Regions from separate parts of the Agromyces sp. NBRC 114283 genome, predicted to be linked through region 1. Evidence: predicted binding sites of a transcription regulator. Region 1 holds the regulator's gene; each other region holds the start of a gene.
What was found. Region 1 encodes LexA, which represses DNA repair genes until DNA is damaged. Its sites were predicted from a motif close to TCGAACANNTGTTCGA; they were not measured.
Positions count from the first base shown of each region.

Region 2: a site for LexA is predicted at 3,391-3,406, ahead of imuA' (DnaE2-dependent mutagenesis accessory factor ImuA'). Genes of this name have one in related genera too.
Region 3: a site for LexA is predicted at 2,016-2,031, ahead of QSJ60_RS15180 (HNH endonuclease signature motif containing protein). Genes of this name have one in related genera too.
Region 4: a site for LexA is predicted at 2,807-2,822, ahead of QSJ60_RS17030 (HNH endonuclease signature motif containing protein). Genes of this name have one in related genera too.

Region 1 covers NZ_BSQP01000001.1:2,703,517-2,708,894, reverse strand. Annotated here, with positions in the region: gene QSJ60_RS13070 (methylenetetrahydrofolate reductase) at 1-70, shown strand, start outside; gene metE (5-methyltetrahydropteroyltriglutamate--homocysteine S-methyltransferase) at 179-2,509, shown strand; gene lexA (transcriptional repressor LexA) at 2,593-3,282, opposite strand; gene QSJ60_RS13055 (LysM peptidoglycan-binding domain-containing protein) at 3,538-3,906, shown strand; gene QSJ60_RS13050 (histidinol-phosphate transaminase) at 3,980-5,080, shown strand; gene hisB (imidazoleglycerol-phosphate dehydratase HisB) at 5,083-5,378, shown strand, end outside.
Region 2 covers NZ_BSQP01000001.1:2,380,461-2,385,838, forward strand. Annotated here, with positions in the region: gene QSJ60_RS11480 (error-prone DNA polymerase) at 1-1,097, opposite strand, end outside; gene QSJ60_RS11485 (Y-family DNA polymerase) at 1,111-2,649, opposite strand; gene imuA' (DnaE2-dependent mutagenesis accessory factor ImuA') at 2,646-3,347, opposite strand; tRNA gene QSJ60_RS11495 (tRNA-Leu) at 3,478-3,562, opposite strand; gene QSJ60_RS11500 (M20/M25/M40 family metallo-hydrolase) at 3,763-5,088, shown strand; gene QSJ60_RS11505 (undecaprenyl-diphosphate phosphatase) at 5,159-5,378, shown strand, end outside.
Region 3 covers NZ_BSQP01000001.1:3,162,487-3,167,864, forward strand. Annotated here, with positions in the region: gene QSJ60_RS15170 (NADP-dependent oxidoreductase) at 1-969, opposite strand, end outside; gene rsmI (16S rRNA (cytidine(1402)-2'-O)-methyltransferase) at 1,123-1,950, opposite strand; gene QSJ60_RS15180 (HNH endonuclease signature motif containing protein) at 2,222-3,727, shown strand; gene QSJ60_RS15185 (dolichyl-phosphate-mannose--protein mannosyltransferase) at 3,746-5,378, shown strand, end outside.
Region 4 covers NZ_BSQP01000001.1:3,552,021-3,557,398, reverse strand. Annotated here, with positions in the region: gene QSJ60_RS17040 (helix-turn-helix domain-containing protein) at 1-408, opposite strand, end outside; gene QSJ60_RS17035 (cysteine hydrolase family protein) at 605-1,174, opposite strand; gene QSJ60_RS17030 (HNH endonuclease signature motif containing protein) at 1,171-2,775, opposite strand; gene QSJ60_RS17025 (winged helix-turn-helix transcriptional regulator) at 2,983-3,480, opposite strand; gene QSJ60_RS17020 (NAD-dependent epimerase/dehydratase family protein) at 3,564-4,421, shown strand; gene QSJ60_RS17015 (GNAT family N-acetyltransferase) at 4,588-5,235, shown strand.

The DNA of each region.
Region 1 (5,378 bases):
CAACCAGCACGAGACGGTGCGATCCGTGCTCGAGCGGATCGGCATCCACTCGGCCACGACGCACGGCTGAGCCCGAACGAGAAGACCCGGTCCGAGGCGCCCCGCCCCGGGCCTCACCGGCGACCCGCGATCCCGCGGTGCCTCGTCGACCCCGCAGCACGACGAAAGGACCCAGCACATGACCGCACCCGCCTTCCCCGCGGGCACGATCCTCGGCTACCCGCGGATCGGCCGGCGCCGCGAGCTCAAGCGCGCCGTGGAGGCCTACTGGGCCGGGCGCATCGACCGCGCCGAGCTCGAGCGGCGGACCGCCGAGCTGCGGTCGGCGACGCGCGCGCGGCTCATCGAGCTCGGGCTCGGCGACGACTCGGCCATCCCCGACTCCTTCGCCGCGTACGACCAGGTGCTCGACACCGCCCTCGCGGTCGGCGCGGTGCCCGAGCGCTTCGCGCACGTCCGTGCCGCCGACGGTTCGGTCGACGTCGACGGCGAGTTCGTGCTCGCCCGCGGCGAGGCGGGGCAGCCGCCGCTCGAGATGACGAAGTGGTTCGATACGAACTACCACTACCTCGTGCCCGAGATCGCGCCGGGAACCGCGTTCGCCGCGCACCCGGAGCGGCTCGTGACGCGCTTCGCGGAGGCGCTGGCGGAGGGGACGATCACGCGTCCGGTGCTCGTCGGCCCGGTGACGCTCCTCGCGCTCGCGAAGCCCGCGACGGAGGCTCCGGCGGGCTTCCGACCGCTCGACGCGCTGGAGCGGCTGCTCCCCGTCTACGCCGAGCTCCTGGCGCGCCTCGCCGAGGCGGGTGCCACGTGGGTGCAGCTCGACGAGCCGGCGCTCGCCAGCGAGAGCCTCGACGACGGCCCGGCCCGCCTCCGCGAGGCGGCGGCGCGGGCGTACGCGGTGCTCGGGGCCGCGGAGCGGCGCCCGGCGCTCTTCGTCGCGACCCCCTACGGCGGCATCGGCGAGGGACTGGCCGTGCTCGCCGCGACGCCCGTCGAGGCGATCGGGCTCGACCTCGTGCGGGGGGAGCTCCCGAGCGGACTCGACGACGCCGCCCGCGCGGGCCTGGCGGGTAAGACGCTCGTCGCGGGCGTCATCGACGGGCGGAACATCTGGCGGGGCGACCTCGCGGCGGCGTTCGACCGCGCGGTCGCGCTCGAGGGGCTGGCCGGCTCGCTCGCGATCGCGAGCTCCACCTCGCTCCAGCACGTGCCGCACGACCTGGCCGACGAGCAGCGGCTCGACCCGCGCCTCGCGAGCTGGCTCGCGTTCGCCGATCAGAAGGTCGCCCAGGTCGCGACGCTCGCGCGCGGGCTCGCGCACGGCCGTCAGGCGATCGAGTCGGAGCTCGCGGATGCCTCGGCCGCCCTCGTCGACCGGGCCGGCGCGCCCGGGGTGCGGGTGCCGGCGGTCCGCGAGCGGCTGGCCGCCCTCTCGGACGCTGACTTCGCCCGCGTCGACTACGACGCCCGCGTCGAGGCCCAGCTCGACCTCGGGCTGCCGGAGCTGCCGACCACGACGATCGGCTCCTTCCCGCAGACCGGCGAGCTCCGGCGCGCTCGCGCCGCGCTCGCGAGCGGCGAGCTCGACGATGCGGGCTACCGCGCGATCATCGAGCAAGAGATCGAGCGGGTCGTGCGCCTCCAGGAGGAACTCGGCCTCGACGTGCTCGTGCACGGCGAGCCGGAGCGCAACGACATGGTGCAGTACTTCGCCGAGCTGCTCGACGGCTTCGCGGTGACCGAGCACGGCTGGGTGCAGTCCTACGGCTCGCGCTGCACGCGCCCGTCGATCCTCTGGGGCGACGTCTCCCGCCCCGCCCCGATGACCGTCGGCTGGTCGGCCTACGCGCAGTCGCTGACCCAACGGCACCTGAAGGGGATGCTGACGGGGCCCGTGACGATCCTGGCCTGGTCGTTCGTGCGTGACGATCAGCCGCTCGGCGACACCGCGCGCCAGGTGGGCCTCGCGCTCCGCGACGAGGTCGCGGACCTGGAGGCCGCCGGCATCCGGATCATCCAGGTCGACGAGCCCGCGCTCCGGGAGCTGCTGCCGCTCCGCCGCGCGGAGCAGCCGGCCTACCTCGAGTGGTCGGTCGGCGCGTTCCGGCTCGCGACGGCCGGGGCCGCACCGGCGACGCAGGTGCACACGCACCTCTGCTACTCCGAGTTCGGCGTCGTCATCGACGCCATCCGGGGGCTCGACGCCGACGTCACGAGCATCGAGGCCGCGCGCAGCCGCATGGAGGTGGTCGAGGACCTCGGCCGCAGCGGCTTCGACCACGGCGTGGGTCCCGGCGTGTACGACATCCACTCGCCCCGGGTGCCCGGTGAGGACGAGGTCCGCGAGCTCCTGGAGCGCGCGGTGGCCGAGGTGCCGGCGTCGCGGCTCTGGGTGAACCCGGACTGCGGGCTGAAGACGCGCGGCTACGACGAGACGGTCGCCTCGCTCACGCACCTCGTCGGAGCCGCCCGCTCGGTGCGGGAGTCGCTCGCCCGCGGCTGAGTGGGCTGGCCGGTCGCGGCGCTGTGCACGCGGAACGGCCCGGGATGCGAGGCATCCCGGGCCGTTCCTGGCGTCTGGGGGCCTCAGACTGCGCGGAGCACCGCGACGACCTTGCCGAGCACCTCGGCGTCGTCGCCCAGGATCGGCTCGAAGGCGCTGTTGCGGGGGAGCAGCCAGGTGTGGCCGTCGCGCTGCCGGAAGACCTTCACCGTGGCCTCCTCGTCGAGCATGGCCGCGACGATCTCGCCGTTCTCCGCGGTGCGCTGCGAACGCACGACAACCCAGTCGCCGTCGCAGATCGCCGCGTCGACCATGGAGTCGCCGACGACCTTCAGCATGAACAGCTCGCCCTTGCCGACGAGCTGGCGGGGAAGCGGGAAGACCTCGTCGATCTGCTGCTCGGCGGTGATCGGGATGCCGGCGGCGATGCGGCCGACGAGCGGCACCATCGCGGCGTCGCCGACCGGGATGGGCTCGCCGTCGCTCGGCTGGCGCTCCTCGGTGCCGGGGAGCTCGATCAGCACCTCGAGCGCGCGGGGCCGGTTCGGGTCGCGCCGGAGGTAGCCGGCCAGCTCCAGCTGGTTCAGCTGGTGGGTGACGCTCGAGAGCGAGGACAGGCCCACGGCGTCGCCGATCTCGCGCATGCTCGGCGGGTAGCCCCGCGTCGCGACCGAGCGCTGGATGACCTCGAGGATCGAGATCTGCTTCGCGCTCAGGCTCTTGCGGCGGCGCGCACGTGCGGCCGGTTTGCTGCCCTCGGTCTCGGTGCTCACGTGCTGACGCCCCTCGTCGGCGGTCTTGCGACCGGAATGTCGGTGGTCCCTGATGGACTCTGTTCTGACATTCGAAACTGTATCCGCGCAACGCGGGTGCGGCAAACATTCCTTCGAGTGTGTCGCGAATCCGATGCGGCGCAATGTTCGAAGAACGGCTTGCAGATTCGAACAATCGAAGATAGATTCGGAACACAGCTTCGCATCCGGCCCTCCCGGCCGAGGGCCGGGTGCGATTCTCCTGGAGGTGTTGAGATGAGCGCAGTCATGGCGAGCGGTGCCGAGTTCACCGCGAACGGTTTCGCAGGTGCCCGCACGCGGCTCCGACTGACTCGACGCGGTCGCGTCGTCTTCACGACCCTCGGCGCGCTCCCGCTCGTCATCTGGGCCGCGTTGAGCGTGCTCGGTGCCGGCGTCGCGGCGGCGGACGACGCCGTCGGCGGCTCGGGCGCGAGCTTCGACTACGTCACGGTCGGCGCCGGCGACACCCTGTGGGAGATCGCCGAGGCGACCGACCCCGGTGCTGATCCGCGGGTGGTCATCGACGACATCATCCGACTCAACGGGCTCGACTCCTCGGTGGTCGAGCCGGGCCAGCGCCTGGCCCTTCCCGCCGCGAACTGAGCGCTCCGGTGCCGCCTCAGCGCGGCGTCACGGCGCGGAGTCACAGGGGGTCGCGCATCACTAGCATGAAGTGGTGACGAGCTTCGAAGATCTGCCCATCCGCGACGACCTCAGGGGGCGCTCGCCCTACGGCGCTCCGCAGAAGGTCGTTCCGGTCGCCCTCAACGTGAACGAGAACACGCATCCGATCCCCGAGGACGTCGCGCACGACATCGTCGCGCGGGTCGCGGCGGCCATCCTCCAGCTGAACCGCTACCCCGACCGCGAGTTCACCGAACTGCGCGAGGCCTTCGCCCGCTATCTCGGGCACGGGCTCACGCCCGAGCAGATCTGGGCGGCGAACGGCTCGAACGAGGTGCTGCAGCACCTGCTGCAGGCGTTCGGGGGGCCGGGGCGCCGGGCGCTCGGCTTCTCGCCCACGTACTCGATGTACTCGCTGCTCGCCTCCGGCACCGGCACCGAGTGGATCGACGCCCCGCGCGACGCCGACTACGAGTTGTGCGCCGAGACGGCCGTCGCGGCGATCGAGCAGCACGATCCCGACATCGTCTTCCTCTGCGCGCCGAACAACCCCACCGGCACTCCGGTGTCGCTCGACACGATCCGCGCGGTCGCCGATGCGGCGCGCGGCATCGTAATCGTCGACGAGGCCTACTTCGAGTTCGCCGACCCCGGCACGCCGAGCGCGCTCGAGCTCCTCGAGGGCCGGCCGCGCCTCGTCGTCTCGCGCACCATGAGCAAGGCCTTCGCCTTCGCGGGCGCGCGAGTGGGCTACCTCGCCGCAGACCCGGCGGTGATCGACGCCCTCCGTCTCGTGCGGCTCCCGTACCACCTCTCCGCCCTCACCCAGGCCGCCGCCCTCGCCGCCCTCGCGCACAGCGACGAGATGCTCGCGATGGTCGACGAAATCCGCGGACAGCGCGAGCGCATCGTGCGCGAGCTCGGCGGGCTCGGCTTCCGCCCGTTCCGGAGCGGATCGAACTTCGTGCTGTTCGGCGGCGTCGACGAGCCGGCGGCGCTCTGGCAGGCGCTGCTCGAGCGGGGCGTGCTGATCCGCGACATCGGCCTGCCCGGCAGCCTCCGGGTGAGCGCGGGCACGGAGGCGGAGACGACCGCGTTCCTCGAGGCGATCGCGCTGTTCGCGCCGAGCGCCGCGAATAGGATCGGAGCATGACCATGGCGAACCAGCACCGCACGGCCCGCGTCCAGCGCGAGACGAGCGAGTCGAGCATCGACCTCTCCATCGATCTCGACGGCACCGGCACGAGCGACATCGAGACGGGGGTCCCGTTCTACGACCACCTGCTCACCGCCTTCGCCAAGCACTCGCTGAGCGATCTCACCGTGCGCGCCAGCGGCGACGTGCACATCGATGTCCACCACACCGTCGAGGACACGGGCATCGTGCTCGGCCAGGCCATCCGCCAGGCGCTCGGCGACAAGCGCGGCATCTCGCGCTACGGCGATGCGCT
Region 2 (5,378 bases), 320 kb from region 1:
TCCTCGGCGCCCTGCCGGACGAGCTCGCGCAGCCAGCTCATCGGGGTGTGCCCCGCCGGCACCTCCTGTCTCGGCAGCCGGGGCCGGGCGCTGCGGAGGGTGAAGCCGAGCTCCTCGGCGAGCACGACGGAGCGCTCGACCGCCCCCGGGTACCGGGCGAAGCGCGCGAGCATCTCGGCGCCGCTGCGCAGGTGCTGCTCGTTCGAGGCCGGCAACCAGCCGTCGAGCTCGTCGAGGCTGCGCCTGGCCCGCACCGCCGACAGGGCGTTCGCGAGGCGGTGCTCGCCCGGCGTCGCGTAGTGCACGGCGTTCGTGGCGAGCAGCGGCACCCCGGCACTCGCCGCGATCGCCGCGAGCCGGTCGTTCGCGCGCTGGTCGCCGGGATGCCCGTGGTCGAAGAGCTCCATCACCACCTGCTCCCGGCCGAACAGGGCGATCAGCCGGTCGAGCTCGCGCCGGGCCCCCTCGTCGCCCTCGGCCGTGAGAGCCCGGCGCACCGCGCTCTTGCGGCATCCCGTGGGCACGACCCACTCGCCCCCGGCCTGCTCGGCGAGCCGCTCGAGCTCGTAGACGGGGCGTCCCTTCTCGCCCCCGGCGAGCTGCGCCGCCGTGATGGCCGCCGCGAGCCGGTGGTACCCGGCCTCGCCCCGGGCGAGGACGAGCAGATGCTCGCCTTCGGGGTCGGCGGCGCCCAGCTGCGGGGCGGAGAGACCGAGGGAGAGCTCGGCGCCGTAGACCGTGCGCAGCTCGGGGAAGCTCTCGGCCGCCTCGGCGAAGCGGACGATGCCGTAGAAGCCGTCGTGGTCGGTGATCGCGAGGCCGGAGAGCCCGAGCCGCCTCGCCTCCTCCACGAGCTGCTCGGGCTGGGAGGCGCCGTCGAGGAAGCTGTAGTTGGAGTGCACGTGCAGCTCCGCGTAGGGCACGAGCGGCCCGCTCGGGGCGACGAGCCCCTCGCTCGGCCGGTACGGGGCGCGCTTGCGGCTGAACGCCGGGCCGTCGCCGCCGTCGGCGATGAGTTTCGACGGCGTCGGCCGGCGGCGGTCGGACAGCTTGCGCTCGAGCTCGGACCACGGGATCTCCGGATTGTTCCAGCCCATCAGCCGCGCCCCATCAGTCGTACCTCGCCTCGGCCCACCAGCCCTCGGCGTCGCGGAGCAGCAGCCAGGCGCAGCCGTCGTGGTCGACGAGCTGGAAGCGGTGCACCCGTCGTGCGCGCTCCGGATCCCACCAGCGTTCGACGACGGGCCACGGGCCGGCCCAGGCGCGCACCTCGGCGAGCTGCCGCCCGGCGAGGGCGAAGCCCACCGGCGGCGAGCCGATGGCCCCGCGCTCGTCGATCGTGACGGAGTCGCCGGCCGCATCGCGGACGAGCACCGGGACCGGCTCGTCGAAGACGCTCGCCGGCGCCCGCGCGGGCAGGGTGCCCGGCCACGGCCCGGGTCGGACCGCCGGGGCGCGGTCACCCCAGGGGACGAGCACCTGCCGGTCGACGAGGAGCCGCCCGCCGCCGACGGCCGGAGTGGCGACGCCCTCGTGCCCGAGAAGCCCCTGCACGCGGGTCAGCGCATGATGCACCCGTTCGTCGGGCCCGCCGCCCCAGAGCCCGGGCTCGTGGTCTCCGGTCGAGTCGAGCCGCTCGGGGACGATGCGCACCCGGGTCACCGCCGCGGCGAGCCCGGCCTCGGCGCTGCCCGCGCCCTGCAGCTGCCAGCGCACCCGGTCGAGCACCTCCGGGGCGGTGAACCAGCGCGGGTGCAGCCAGCTGCGCCCGGAGTGACCGCCGCGGTCGTCCTCCAGCTCGACCCGGAGCGCGGTGCAGACGAGCCGTGACTCGCGGATGCGGTCGATGAACCGTTCGGCCGAGACCCGGAACGCGAAGGCGAGCTGATCGATCCGGTCGATCGGCGGCTCGAAACGCTGCTCCACCTCGAACTCCGGCGGGGGCGTGCGGGCCGCCACCTCGGACTGCTCGCGTCCGGCGGCCCGTTCGTGCGCGAACGCCCCGGCCGGGCCGAAACGACGGCGCACGTCGGCGGCCGGCAGCGCCGCGAGCTCCCCGAGCGTGCGCACCCCGAGCCGCAGGAGCAGCGTGCGGGTGCGCTGATCGACGACGAGCGAGACGGGCAGCGGTGCCAGGAACTCGGCCGAGCCGCCCTCGGGGACGACGCCGACGGGGGAGCGCAGCGCGGTGCGGGCCGCCTGCTCGGCGGCGAATGGGCCGTCGGCGATGCCGATCTTCGCCCCGGGCACCCCGAGGGCGTCGACGGTGCCGAGCAGGGCGCTCGCCGCCTGCGCCTCGCCCCCGTAGTAGCGGACCGGGCCGCGGGCCCGCATCGCGAGCGTGCCGGGGCGCACCAGCTGCACGGCGGGCACCGCCTGCTCCACCCCGCGCACCACGGGCTCGAAGGCGCGATGATCGAGCACCGGGTCGTAGGGGAGCACGAGGAGCTCGGGGGAGCGGTACTGCGCCTCCCGCAGTCGGAGGCCCCTGGCGACCCCGTCGCGGCGGGCCGCAGCCGAGCAGGAGTGCACGGCGCCGCCCTCGACGAGCGCGATCGGCCGTGCCGGGTCGATCCCGGCCTCGCGCGCCGCGGCGAGGACCGGCCAATCGGGGCACCACAGCACGATGGTGCGGGTGTGCCGGATCATCCCGCCCGCCGTTCTGCGCCGAGCCGGCGGACCTCGGCCAGCGGCTGCACCTCGGCGAAGCCCCTCGCCTCCGCTGCGAGCCGCAGCCGCGCCCGCCGCCCGCTCGCGAAGCCGCCGCGACCGGAGGCGCGCACGAGCAGCTCGTGGTCGGCGAGCAGGCCGTGCCCGCGCTCGAGCCCGCTCCAGCCGCTCGACTCGACGCCGAGGCTCGCGTCGCTGCCCGGCCAGCCGCCGGCCACGAGGAGGGCGGCGCCGCGTTCGCGGAGCCTGGCCGCGAGCCTCGACGCCTCGGCCGGCTGCACCCGCCCGCCGGGGCGGACGGCGACGAGCGGAATGGCCTCGGCGAGCGTCGCGACGACGGTGAACCAGTGCCGGCCCGGCCGGGGCACGAGCGCGAGCCGATCGAGGTCGAGCCCGAAGCGCTCGGCCGCCTCGACCCCGAACTCGGGGATGCCGACGACCGCGCACCAGCGCCCGGCGGCGCTCGCCTCGGCGAGCAGGGCCATCAGCAGCGAGCCGGAACCGTGGACCTCGGTGACCGTTCCTTCGCGCAGCGCCCCGCCGGGGAGGAGTTCCGAGAACGCAGGATGCGTGGGCAGCGAGCGCCCCTCGAGCTTCGTCGCCTGCATGCCGTGGATGCGGCTCTGCAGCTCGGCGACCCGCTCGAGGCGGGTGCGCTGGGGAAGGGTCGAGGTCACCCATCAAGTTTCGAACAGAGATTCGAAAACGGCAAGTCCGTGATCGAACAGGTATTCGACTCTCCGAATGGGAATCGAACCCGGAAAACGCGAAAGGGCCGGATCTTTCGATCCGGCCCTTTCGACCACGTGCGCGAGGGGGGACTTGAACCCCCACGCCCTATACGGGCACTAGCACCTCAAGCTAGCGCGTCTGCCAATTCCGCCACCCGCGCGTGGTTTCCCGCTGATCACTCAGCGGGCCGTAGAAGACATTAGCACGGTTTCGGAGGGCTGTTTGACCACCACGGGCAGCCGTGGCATCCGCCCCTCCGAAAGCGCAGATCACGCTGCTGAAACTCGTTCTCCGACCGCGCAGCGCCGGGGCGATCGGGGGAGTGGGGGAGAACGAGGCGGGCACGGTAGCGTGGAGCGCATGGCCGAGGCAGCGACGACCCCCGCGATCACCGACGAGCTCGACGAGACGGCGAGCATCGCGCAGGAGCTGATCCGCTTCGACACCACGAACTACGGCGAAGGCCGGGCGAACGGCGAACGCGAGGCCGCCGAGTACGTCGAGGCCAAGCTCTCCGCCCTCGGCCTCGCCCCGCAGCTGTTCGAGTCGGCCCCGCGCCGAGCGAGCGTCGTGGCGCGCGTGCCGGGCCGCAATCCCGAGAAGCCGGCGCTCGTGCTGCACGGCCACCTCGACGTGGTCCCCGCCGACCCGCGCAACTGGAGCGTCGACCCCTTCGCCGGCGAGGTGCGCGACGGCATGCTCTGGGGCCGCGGCGCGGTGGACATGAAGGACATGGACGCCATGATGCTCACCGCACTCGGCGACATCCTGCGCAGCGGCCGCCAGCCGGAGCGCGAGCTCGTCGTCGCGTTCTTCGCCGACGAGGAGGCCGGCGGCGACTACGGCGCGCACTGGCTCGTCGAGCACCACCCCGAGCTCTTCGCCGGCGCCACCGAGGCCATCAGCGAGGTCGGCGGCTACTCCATCACCGTCGGCGGCACCCGGGCCTACCTTCTGCAGACCGGGGAGAAGTCCCTGCTCTGGGTGCGGCTCGTCGCGACCGGCACCGCCGCGCACGGCTCCCGCCTCATCCACGACAACGCCGTCACGAAGCTCGCCGAGGCGGTCGCACGGATCGGTCGCGCCGAGTGGCCGCTGCGCCTCACCGGCACCACCACGGAGCTCCTCGCCGCCGTCGCCGGCGTCCTCGGTGTCGACCCCCAGCAGGTCTCGCCCGACGAGCTCGCCCTCGCCACCGGCTCCGCCTCTGGCTTCATCACCGCGACGCTCCGCACGACGAGCAACCCGACCCTGCTCGAGGCCGGCTACAAGCACAACGTCATCCCCGACCGGGCCGAGGCGCTCGTCGACATCCGCACCCTCCCGGGCGAGGAGGAGGAGGTGCTCGCCGCGATCCGCGAGCTCGCCGGCGAGGGCGTCGAGGTCGAGATCGTGCACCGCGACGTCGGCCTCGAGGCCTCCACGACCGGCCCGCTCGTCGACGCGGTCGCCGGGGCGATCAGCCGGCACGACCCGGGCGCCCCCGTGTTCCCGTACCTGCTCTCGGGCGGCACCGACAACAAGGCGCTCTCCAGGCTCGGCATCGCCGGCTACGGCTTCGCCCCGCTCCGCCTCCCGGAGGGGATCGACTTCCCGGCGATGTTCCACGGCGTCGACGAGCGCGTGCCGCTCGACGCGCTCTCCTTCGGGCACCGCGTGCTCCGCGACCTGCTGCTCGAATACTGAGCCCGCCCACGGAGGGGGCTTACGATCGTCTCCGTCGCCGCACGCCATCGACCGAACGGACACACGACACGTGATCGAAGCCCTCATCCTCGGGTTGGTCCAGGGACTGACCGAGTTCCTCCCCATCTCCTCGAGCGCCCATCTGCGCATCCTCGGGGAGCTCCTGCCGGGCGCGCAGGACCCGGGCGCGGCGTTCACCGCCATCACTCAGATCGGCACCGAGGCGGCGGTCGTCGTGTTCTTCTGGCGCGACATCGTGCGGATCATCTCGCACTGGTTCGGCTCGTTCA
Region 3 (5,378 bases), 460 kb from region 1:
GCCGAGCGTGACGTCCTGCTCCTTGATGGCGGGCTCCTTGACCCGCTGTCCGGGGTACTCCACGGTGCGCAGACCGAGCACGATCTTGCCCGCGGCATCCCGTCGGTCGAGCGCGCGGTAGGCGGCGGCGACGTCCGCCATCGCGAAGACGTCGGCGATCGGCAGGCGCACCTGCTTCGCGGCGATCGCGGCGGACACCCGGCCGAGCGCGACCAGGTCGCCCGGCTCGACCCTGGCGATGCCGTGCTCGTCGACGGCCTCCTCGTCGAGCACGGTGAGCACGCGGCCCGCGGGCACCCCGAGCTCGACCGCCTCCTCGGCCCCGCCGCCCAGGAAATCGAGGAACGCGGTGATCGGCGCCGAGGTCGCGACGCGCACGCGGGCGGCGAGGCCCGGACCGTAGCCGAGCGGCTGGATGCCGAACTGGCGCAGGAAGTCGAAGCGCGCCTCCGCGCTCGTGCCGATGACCGCGGCGCCGTGGAGCCTCGCGAACTGCGCCGCGAGGCATCCGACGCCGCCGGCCGCCGCCGTGATCACGACGGTGTCGTTCGGGCCGAGCGCGAGTCCCTCGACGGCGTTCCAGGCCATGGTGCCCGCCGTGGCCAGGGAGCCGGCGACCTCCCACGGGATCCCGGCCGGCTTGAGCATCAGCTGCGTCTCCGGGACGACGACGTGGCTCGCCTGCGTGCCCTCGCCCCAGCCCATGACTTCGTCGCCGCGGGCGAAGCGTTCGACGCCGGGCCCGGTGGCGATGACCACGCCGGCGAGGTCGCGCCCCTGCCTCGCGGGCAGCTCCGCCGTGCGGCCGGCTCTGGCCTCGCCGCGCCGCAGCGCGCTCTCGGCCGGGTTGAGCCCGGTGGCGTAGACCTCGACGAGCACTTCGGCGGGCCGGGGAAGCGGCGCCTCGATCTCGACGACCTCGAGCACCTCGGGGCCGCCATAAGCGGTGAAACGCACTGCGTTCGACATGTCGCACCTCCACGCCCGAGCGCGTTGGGACCGCTGCCGCGGCTCGGCCGGGCTCACGTCAATTGTCGCGCGTTCCTGGCGGTTCGGCGGGGCCTTGCAGGAATCGGTCAGGGATGCTTCGATGCCTCGGCCTGCGCTTCGGCTCGTGACGGCTCAGGACCCGGCGCGTTCCCGGAGCGCCGCCTCGTACAGCTCGCGCTTGCCGAGGCCCGTCGCCGCGGCGACCTCCGCCGCGGCATCCTTCAGTCGTGCGCCGCCCGCCGTCAGCTCCAGCACCCGCGCGACCGCGTCGCCGGCGTCCGCCGGCCCCGGCTCCGGAGCGCCGCCCACGACGATGCAGATCTCCCCGCGAACCCCGGCTGTGGCCCAGTCGGCGAGCTCCGCGAGCGGTCCGCGGCGCACCTCCTCGTGGAGCTTCGTCAGCTCGCGGCAGACCGCGGCGGGGCGCTCCGCCCCGAACGCCTCGGCGAGCGCGGCCAGGCTCGCGGCGAGCCGCGTCGGGGCCTCGAAGAACACGAGCGTGCGACGGTCGGCGGCGAGTTCGGCGAGCCGGCGGGCGCGCTCGCCCGCCTTGCGCGGCAGGAAGCCCTCGAACGCGAAGCGGTCCGTCGGCAGACCCGAGAGCGCGAGCGCGGTCACCACGGCGCTCGGACCGGGGATGGCGGTCACCAGCACACCCGCGGCGGCGGCCGCGGCGACGAGCGGGAAGCCCGGGTCGGAGACGGTCGGCATCCCCGCGTCGCTCAGCACGAGCAGGTCCGCGTCGCGCGCGAGCTCGACGAGCTCGGCGGCCTTCTGCCGCTCGTTGTGCTCGTGCAGCGCGATGAGTCTGGGCCGGTTCTCGATGCCGAGCGCGGCGAGCAGCCGCTGGGTGACGCGGGTGTCCTCGGATGCCACGAGGCGCGCCTCGGCGAGCGCGGTGCGCAGGCGGGGCGAGGCGTCGCCGAGGTTGCCGATGGGCGTGGCGGCGAGGATGATCATGCCTCCAAGTCTCCCGCATCGACCGCCGGAGGAGTTCTCCACAGCTCGAGACCGGGCCTCGAGTTTCGAATGTGTGTTCGATAGACTGGCGGGCATGTGGGGAATCGGTGAGCGGGCGGTGCCGCCGGGCTGGCGGGCGAATGAGCGGGGCGAACCAGATTCGGAGTGGGCCTCCGCCGAGTGGGTCTCCGCCGACTGGGTCTCCGCCGAGCCGGTCTCCGCCGACTGGGTCTCTGGCGACCCGCCTTCCGCCGACCTGGCCTCTGCTCACTTGGCCTCTGCCTGCCTAGCCTCAGCCGCCCTAGCCTCCGCCGACTGGGCCTCCGCCGACTGGGAATCGCTGGATGCCTGGCGCGCCGCCTCCGCGGCCGGCGGCTCCCGCGCGGTGTTCGCCGAGCTGCAGGCGAACCTCGACGCGGCCGAGGGCGCGCAGCTCCAGAGCAACCGTCAGTTCGCCGCCCAGCTCGACGCATTCCGACGCGCGTTCGCGCTCGCCGACGCGCACCCCGAGCTGTACCTCACCGCAGAGACGATGGCGGCCGAGACGCTGACACCCCAGGCGAGCGGGCGGGCAGCTCGCGGGCCCCGACTCGACGTGGCCGAGCTCGCCGCCAGATCGGTGGCCGCCGAACTGTCGATGCGGCTGATGCTGCCGGCCGCGACGATCCGCAGTCGTGCCTTCGAGGCGGCGCGCTGCCACGACCTCCTCCCCCGGCTGTGGGGCCGGTTCCGCGACGGACTCGCCGGCTATGCGGAGGTGCGCATCGCGCTCGACGCGATCGCCGGCCTCCCGATCCCCGCAGATTTCCGCGGTGCGTCGGCCGAGCAGCGGGCGGCCGCGCAGACCGCCGCTGCGCGGCTCGCGACGCTCGACGATGAGCTGACGGAGCTCGCCGGAACGGTACCGCGCGCGAGGTTCCGTCGCCGAGCGCGCCTGCTGCGGGCGAAGCTCGATCAGCCCGACGAGACCGCGGCCCGCCATGCGCGCGCCCTCGCCCAGCGCCGCCTCACCGTCGAGTCGGCCGACGACGGCATGGCCTGGGTCACCCTCTACGTGTCGGCGGTCGATGCCGCCCGCATCCGCGCCCGCGTCGGCGCGACGGCGACCGAACGTTCGGGGCGGGCCGACGAGACGCGCACCCTCGACCAGCTCCGCGCCGACGTCGCGACGGCGCTGCTGACCGGCGAGGGCACGCCGACCGCCGTCCGCACCGAGATCCTCGTCACGATCCCCGCACTGACCCTCATCGGCGCCGGCCAGTCCGGCGGCGCCAGCGGAGCGCACGGCATCGACGGTGCGCACGGCCCCGACGGCGCGCACGGCACGCGGCCCTATCAGGCCGCCGAGCTCGAGGGGCACGGGCCGATCGACGACGACACCGCCCGGCGACTCTTCGCCGAGGCGCCGACGTTCCTCCGACTGGCCACCGACCCGTTCACGAGCGCACCCCTCGCCCTCGACCGCACGCGCTACCGGGTGACTGACGCTCAGCGCAGATGGCTCGCGAAGCAGTACGAGGGCTGCACCCGACCGGGATGCACGAGCCCGGTCACCACCACCGATCTCGACCATCTCACCGCCTGGGCCCAGGGCGGCGCGACCGATGTCGACAACCTCGCCCCCACGTGCCGCACCGACCACACCCTGAAGCATCGGGCCCGGTTCACCGTCACCCGTTCCGCCGACGGCACGATCAGCTGGCGCAGTCCGAGCGGTCACCTCGCCCGCACCGAGCCGCTCCCGGCTCGGAGCTACCCCGATCGTGCGCCGTTCTGATGTCTTAGGGTTGGGCGCATGAGTGTCGCCGAGCCGCCGGAGCCGCCCGCGCGCGGCGGCGGCAGCCGGGGCGCGCCCCTGCCCACCGGGGCCGCCGCATCCGCCAGCGCCGCCCCGCGGCTCCCCGGCGCCGACCTCTTCGCGGCCGACCCGTTCCCGCCGGAACACGTCAAGGACCCCTCCCCCGAGCCCACTGGGTCCCGGCACGACGAGTGGTGGGACCGCTTGCTCGCCACGCCGAAGCGCCGGGCGCTCTGGTACTGGGGCGGCCCGATCCTGGTCACGCTGCTCGCAGCCGTGCTGCGCTTCTGGAATCTCGGCCACCCGCAGGCGCTCGTCTTCGACGAGACCTACTACGTGAAGGACGCGTGGACCCTCCTCCACCACGGCTACGAATCCACCTGGCCCGACGGCGCCGACGCCGACTTCGCCGCCGGCGACACCGACGGGTACCGCGATCAGGCCTCATACGTCGTGCATCCACCCCTCGGCAAGTGGATGATCGCGCTCGGCATGGCGGCGTTCGGCGCGGACTCGGCCTTCTGGTGGCGGGCCTCGACGGCCGTCGCCGGCACGATCGCGGTGTTCCTGCTGACCCTCGCCGGGCGCCGCCTGTTCGGCTCGACGATGCTCGCGGTCATCGCGGGCCTCCTCTTCGCCGTCGACGGCAACGCGATCGTCATGTCGCGGGTCGCCCTGCTCGACAACTGGCTGATGCTGTTCGCGCTGCTCGGCTTCTGGTTCGTCCTCCTCGATCGCGAGTGGAGCGCACGGCGGCTCGAACGCCGGGTCGACGCCGCCCGGGCCGCAGGCAAAGACCCGCACTACGGCCCGGTGCTCTGGGCCCGCCCCTGGGTCTTCGCCGCGGGCGCCGCGTTCGGCGCGGCCGCCGCCGTCAAGTGGTCCGGCGCGTGGTTCCTCGCCGCGTTCGGCGTCTACCTCGTCATCGTCGACGCGCTCGCCAGACGCCGCGCCGGGCTGCCGCTGTGGGCGAGCGGTGCGGTGCTGAAGCAGGCGCCCGCGACGTTCCTCCTGCTCGTCCCCGTCGCGATCGGCGTCTATCTGGCGAGCTGGACCGGATGGTTCGTCACCTCGGGCGGATACGACCGGCAGTGGGCCGAGCAGGCGGGCAATGCGGCGAGCGGATGGCTCTCCTGGGTCCCGCTCCCCCTGCAGAGCCTCTGGCACTTCCACCAGAGCGCCTACACGTATCACGTCGGCGTGCACACACCGCATCCCTGGCAGGCGAACCCGCTGACCTGGCTGTTCATGATCCGGCCCACCAACATGTACTACGCCGATTCGGCGGGGTGCGGCGGCAGCTGCACCGAATCGATCATCGGCCTCGGCAACCCGCTCATCTGGTGGGCCGGCGCGATCGCCGCGGGGTATCTCGTCTACCGGCTGATCCGTCGCCGCGAGTGGGCCGTCGGAGCCATCCTCGTCGGCCTGGCCGCCGGCTACCTGCCCTGGCTCGCGTACCTCGACCGCACGGTGTTCCAGTTCTACTCGATCGCGTTCGAGCCGTTCCTGCTGCTCGCGCTGACCTTCGTCATCGGACTCGTGCTGGGCAAGCGAGGCGACCCGCGCTGGAGACGCGAACGCGGCATCCTGACCGTCGCGATCTTCCTGATCGCCGTCGTCCTCGTGT
Region 4 (5,378 bases), 850 kb from region 1:
GATCGTCTGCAGGGTTTGGTCGCTCATCGTCTTCGCGACGCGGAACGGGTCGAGCCCGAGCGCCGAGAAGACCGGACCGCGCTGCGCGCGCTCGACGGCGATCTCGAGGGCGGCGCGCTCGCTCGGTGCGTCGGCGCGGAGCAGCTCGTCGACCGAGGTGCCGAGCGCGAGGGCGATCGTGCGGAGCATCGAGAGGCGCGGTTCGCGCTTGCCGTTCTCGATCGCGGAGACCTGGCTGGGCGCCCGGTCGATCGCGCGGGCCAGCTCGCCGAGGGTCAGGCCGCGGGCGGTGCGGTGCTCGCGGATGCGGCGGCCGAGCGTGAGCGCGTCGACCTCGCCGGAGGTGGCGGCTTCGGCGGCGGCGGCAGCGGTGCCCGGCTCGGACCGGGATCGATCGACGGCGATCATGTCAACGATGGTCACACGCGATGGCGGATGCCGCAAACGGAACTTCTGCGAAAGTTCTGGTCTAGTCGGGTGTTGATGCGGATTCGCTGGGCTGATTCGGGCGGATTCGCGAGGAACCGGGTGAAGAAGCGCCGAACTACCGAATCGCCGGAGCTTGGGCGGGTGCGGCGTGCTGCTGGTCCGGGATCGCGGCGGATCAGCGCCGGGTCAGGATCTCCTCGGCGCTCGCGAGCTCGGCGTAGCTGTCGCCGAGCGCGGCCATGAACGCGGCATGCACCTGGGCGGCCGGCACGGTCACGCCGTCGAAGCTGAGATCGGGTGCCGCGCAGGCGTCGTGCACGACGGTGACCTGGAAGCCCAGGTCGGCCGCGGCCCGGACGGTGGCGTCGACGCACATGCTCGACATCATGCCCATGACCACGAGCTGCGGTGCGGCCTCGGCGATGGTCGGGGTGTGGTGCTCGCGGAGCACGACCTCGAGCCCGGTGCCGATGAAGGCGTTCGGCAGCGCCTTGGTGAGCACGGTCTCGCCCTCGAGCGGTGCGACGCTCGGGTGGATCTCGACGCCCGGGGTGCCCGGCTGGAAGAACGCCGCGTCCGGAGCGTCCCAGACGTGCTGGATGTGCACGACCGGCTCGCCGCGCTCGCGCCATGCCGCGAGCACCTCGCTCGCCCGATCGGCAGCCGCCTCGGGGCCGACCAGCGGGTGCCGGCCTCCGGCGAAGTAGTCCTGCTGGATGTCGATGATGAGCAGCGTTCGGGTCATGCGCTCACGCTAGCGGGAGGTGGCGGGCTCGCGGGAGCCCTCCGGGAACTTCCTCGGGATGCGCCGCGGGGCGTGCCCGGCGGCGTGTTTCGGGTAGTGCTCCGGCGGCTCGCCAACCGTTCAGCGATCACCCGTTCGTTGGCGCGATTGCCTGGACGGGGCACCTGCTGCGGATCGAGATGCGCCGGCGGGGTGAACCAGCTGTGATCGTCGCGCACGTGGATGCGCCAACCGTCCCGGTGGACCCGATGGTGGTGGTGGCTGCAGAGCATGATGCCGTTGCCGGTATCGGTGCGGCCGTCGTCGCGCCGCCACCACGCGATATGGTGCGCCTCGGCGTAGCCCGGCGGTCTGAGGCATCCGGGCCAGGCGCAGCCGCCGTCCCGGTCGACGAGCACGAGCTTCTGCTCGGTGCTGAACAGTCGGGCCGCACGGCCCAGGTCGAGCCGAGCGCGGCCGTCGCCGAGCAGGAGCGGGCTGATGCCCGCGCTCAGTGCGAGGGCGCGGGCGGTCGCGATCGAGACGGGCTGCTCGATGCCGTCGATCGTCGCGTGCCCCTCGCCGCTGGTCAGCGCCTCGGCGTCGACTCTGGCGACGACGGTGACGCGACGAAGCGCGGTCGGACCGTCGCCGCAGCCCAGGGCGTGCCGGGCGAGGTCGGCGAGCGCGTCGGCGTTGAGCTGCGCGATCGAGCGGTCTTCGCGGAACAACGGATCGAGAGAGACGGGGCTGACGGGGTCGTCGTTGCTGCGGTTCCCGCCTCCGCGCGCGGCGCTTGCCAGTGCGCCGCTGTCGAGTGCGCCACCGCCGCTCCCTGCGTGGTCGGTGCGGTTGCTGCCTCGCCCGGCGCGCAGCGCGGCGCCGACGAGCGCGTCGACCGCGGCCTTGATCGCGGCTCCGCTCTCGGGATCGAACGCGCCGCGCACGAGCACCATGCCGAAGCGGTCTTCACGGATCGAGAGCGATCGTCGAGCGCGGAGCTCGTCTTCGCGCGGTTGCACTCCGTCGGGGTCGAGGTGAGCTTCGAGTCGCTTGATGAGGCCGTGCACGCCGTCGACGCCGACGACGGGCGCGCGTTCGACGAGCAGGGCTTCGGCTGATGCGAGCGCCTCGGGTTCGCAGCGGAGGGCGATGCGATCGAGGAAGCGAACGATGACGCCGGCCGCATCCACGCAGAGTTCGCCCCGGTGCATCGCCGCAGCGACGAGCGGGCGTTTCGCCGGGAGCTGGTCGTCGAAGAAGCTACGCCTGGCGGAGATCGCCCGTCCGACTTCGATGAGGCGAATCGCGTCGATGCCTCGCCCGCCGCTGACTGCAGCGAGGAGCCTGGCCGCGTTGGGGAAGCCGTGCTCGCGGGCGAGATCGGCATCGACCTCTCCGCACGAGCGGTCGGCGAGTTCGGCCGCGCACCGCGCCTGCAGGGCCTCGAGGGCGCGTGCCGCTCTGGCGAGTGCTTCGACCGTGCGCACCAGCCCCGCTCCGCTCATCGCGTGCACCTCGGCGTCGACGCCGCTCGCCGCCCCGGCCAACGCGCCCGCCCAGGTCGCGACGGCGTCGGCAGCGGCTTCGGCGAAGGGGGTGACGGCGGTCGTGGAGTGCATACCCCTATTCTGCCCGGGGTGCGCCATACATTCGAAGAAATGTTCGGGCTGTGGAAAACTCCGTACGCCTTGCTGGGCTCGGATACGCTCGGGGCTGCCCACGAATACGGCACTCCGAGAGATTCTCCCGCGCCGAATGGTCGGGGTCGACACCCGGAGGGAAAAGAGATGAGATTCGAATACAGCTACGAACCACGGCACGCGGGGTTACTCGTGCTCGGTGTCCGCCGCGCGGTCGCGAGCCGCGAGCACCTCAGGGACATGCGCCTCTGCCCACTCACGCATCGCCCGAATCGGGTCGAGCAGGGAGATGCCGAGCTCCGTGAGCGAGTATTCGACGCGCGGCGGAGAATCGCGGAACGCTCGACGCACGATCAAGCCGTCGGCCTCGAGCGCGCGCAGCGTCTCGGTGAGCACCTTCGGGGTGACACGGCCGACGCGCTCGCGGAGCTCGCCGAAGCGCAAGGTGCCGCCCCGTTCAAGTGCGAGCAGCACGAACATGGTCCAGCGTTCGCCGATCCGCTCGAACACTACGCGGCTCGGGCACTCCGGCGCGAGCACGTCGCGCGCCTCCTCGAAGGCGGAGGCGGAGGCGGAGGCCGCAGCGGCAGAGGCGGTGGCGGTGGCAGTGGCAGTGGCAGTGGCAGCGGCGGCGGAGCCGGTGGCAGCGGCGGCGGCAGTACTGTGTGCGTTGGGTTGAGGCATCGGCGGCCTCCCGTCCGGCGTCGTGGTTTCCTCGAGGGAAGTTCCGTTGAAGTAACCGGCGGTGCATCCATAGCGTTGCCGACATGAGAATCCTACTGACCGGGGCAACCGGGACCATCGGCTCGGCGGTGCTCGACGAGCTCGTCGAGGCTGGACACGAGGTGCGAGCGGTCGTCCGGAGCGAGCAGTCGGCGCGGGCGGTCGCAGCACGAGGTGCCTCCGCGCGGCTCGGCGAGGTGACGGACGCCAGCTGGTTCGGCGCCGAGCTCGCCGAGGCCGAAGCCGCTATCCACACCGCCGCGCCGGCGAGCGGGGCGCCCGAGTTCGACGCAGCCGTCCTCGACGCCGTCGGGAACGCGTTCGCGACGACTGGGCGCCGGTTCGTGCACACGAGCGGGATCTGGGAGTACGGTTCGGGCGCGAGCCTCCAGGACGACGGTCCGCTCGACCCGCCGGAGATCGTGGCGTGGCGCGTGCCCCTCGAGGAGCGGCTCCTCGCAGGGCCCGTTTCCGCGACGATCATCGCACCGGGCGTCGTCTACGGCTCCGGAGGGATTCCCGAGCTCCTGACGACGCCGGGCCCGGATGGACGGGTCCGACTCGTGGGCGACGGCCGACAGCACTGGAGCCTCGTGCACCGGGACGACCTGGCGCGGCTCTACCGCATCGCCGTCGAGCATCCGCAGGAGCAGGGAAGGCTCATCGCGGTCGATGGCCGACCGCAGAGCGTACGTGCGATCGGTGAAGCGACCGTCGCCTCGGGGCGGGCCAGCGCCGTGGTCGAGGAATCGGTCGACGAGTCGCGGGCGCGGCTCGGCACGCCCTTCGCCGACGCCCTGTTGCTCGACCAGCGCGCGCTCGGCGAGAAGGCGCGCGCGCTCGGCTGGCGGCCCGCTCACCTGAGCCTGCTCGAGGAGGTGTTCGGCGACGGAGCTCGGTGACGACGACGCGCGACGGCGACGGATTTCGGTGACGACGGAGCTCGGCCACCAAGGAGCTCAGGACGACGGAGCTCACTAGGGACCCGAGCACGGCGACGACGGAGCACGACCGCGACGAAGCGCAGTGGAGGCCGGGCGCCCGGCATCCCGCCGGTATCGTCGACGGATGGACCTCCTCGACGTCTGGCCTGTCTTCCGCCTTCGGCTGCGCACGCCGCGGCTGGAGCTGCGCCCGGTGCGGGACGCCGATCTCCCGGGGCTCGCCCAGGCAGCACTCGACGGCGTCCACGACGCTGAGCGCACGCCGTTCGGCTTCCCGTGGACGGACGCGCCGCGCGAGGAGCTCCTGCCGAATCTCGCGCGGTTCGTCTGGCGCGAGCGCGCGGGCGTCGTCCCCGAGGAGTGGAACCTCCTCTTCGCGGTGCTCGAGGATGGCCGCCCGATCGGCGTCCAGGATCTGCGGGCGACGAACTTCGCCGCGCTCCGCACGGTGTCGAGCGGGTCGTGGCTGACACGTTCCCGCCAAGGCCTCGGCCTCGGCACCGAGATGCGCGCCGCCCTGCTCCTGTTCGCGTTCGACCACCTCGGCGCGACCGTCGCGGAGTCGGAGGCGTACGACTGGAACTCGCCATCGCTGGCCGTCTCGACGAAGCTCGGCTACCGGGAGAACGGTGTCACGCGGCGCTCGCCGAAGGCGGGCGTCGTCGAGGACGAGGTGCGGCTGCGGCTCGAGGCATCCGCGTTCCGGCGACCCGCATGGGAGCTCGAGGTGGACGGGGTCGATGAAGCGCGCCCGTTCCTGCTCGGCGAGTGATCGCCGACTCGATGCTGCCGGCAACTGATTGCGATTGCGAGCGACGGACCGCGGCGGCCCGGGCCTGATCGCGACCCGTGGCCGAGCCGCACGAACCGTGCACCAGCGTGCCAGCGATTCGGTCGGATCCGGGACGGGGACCC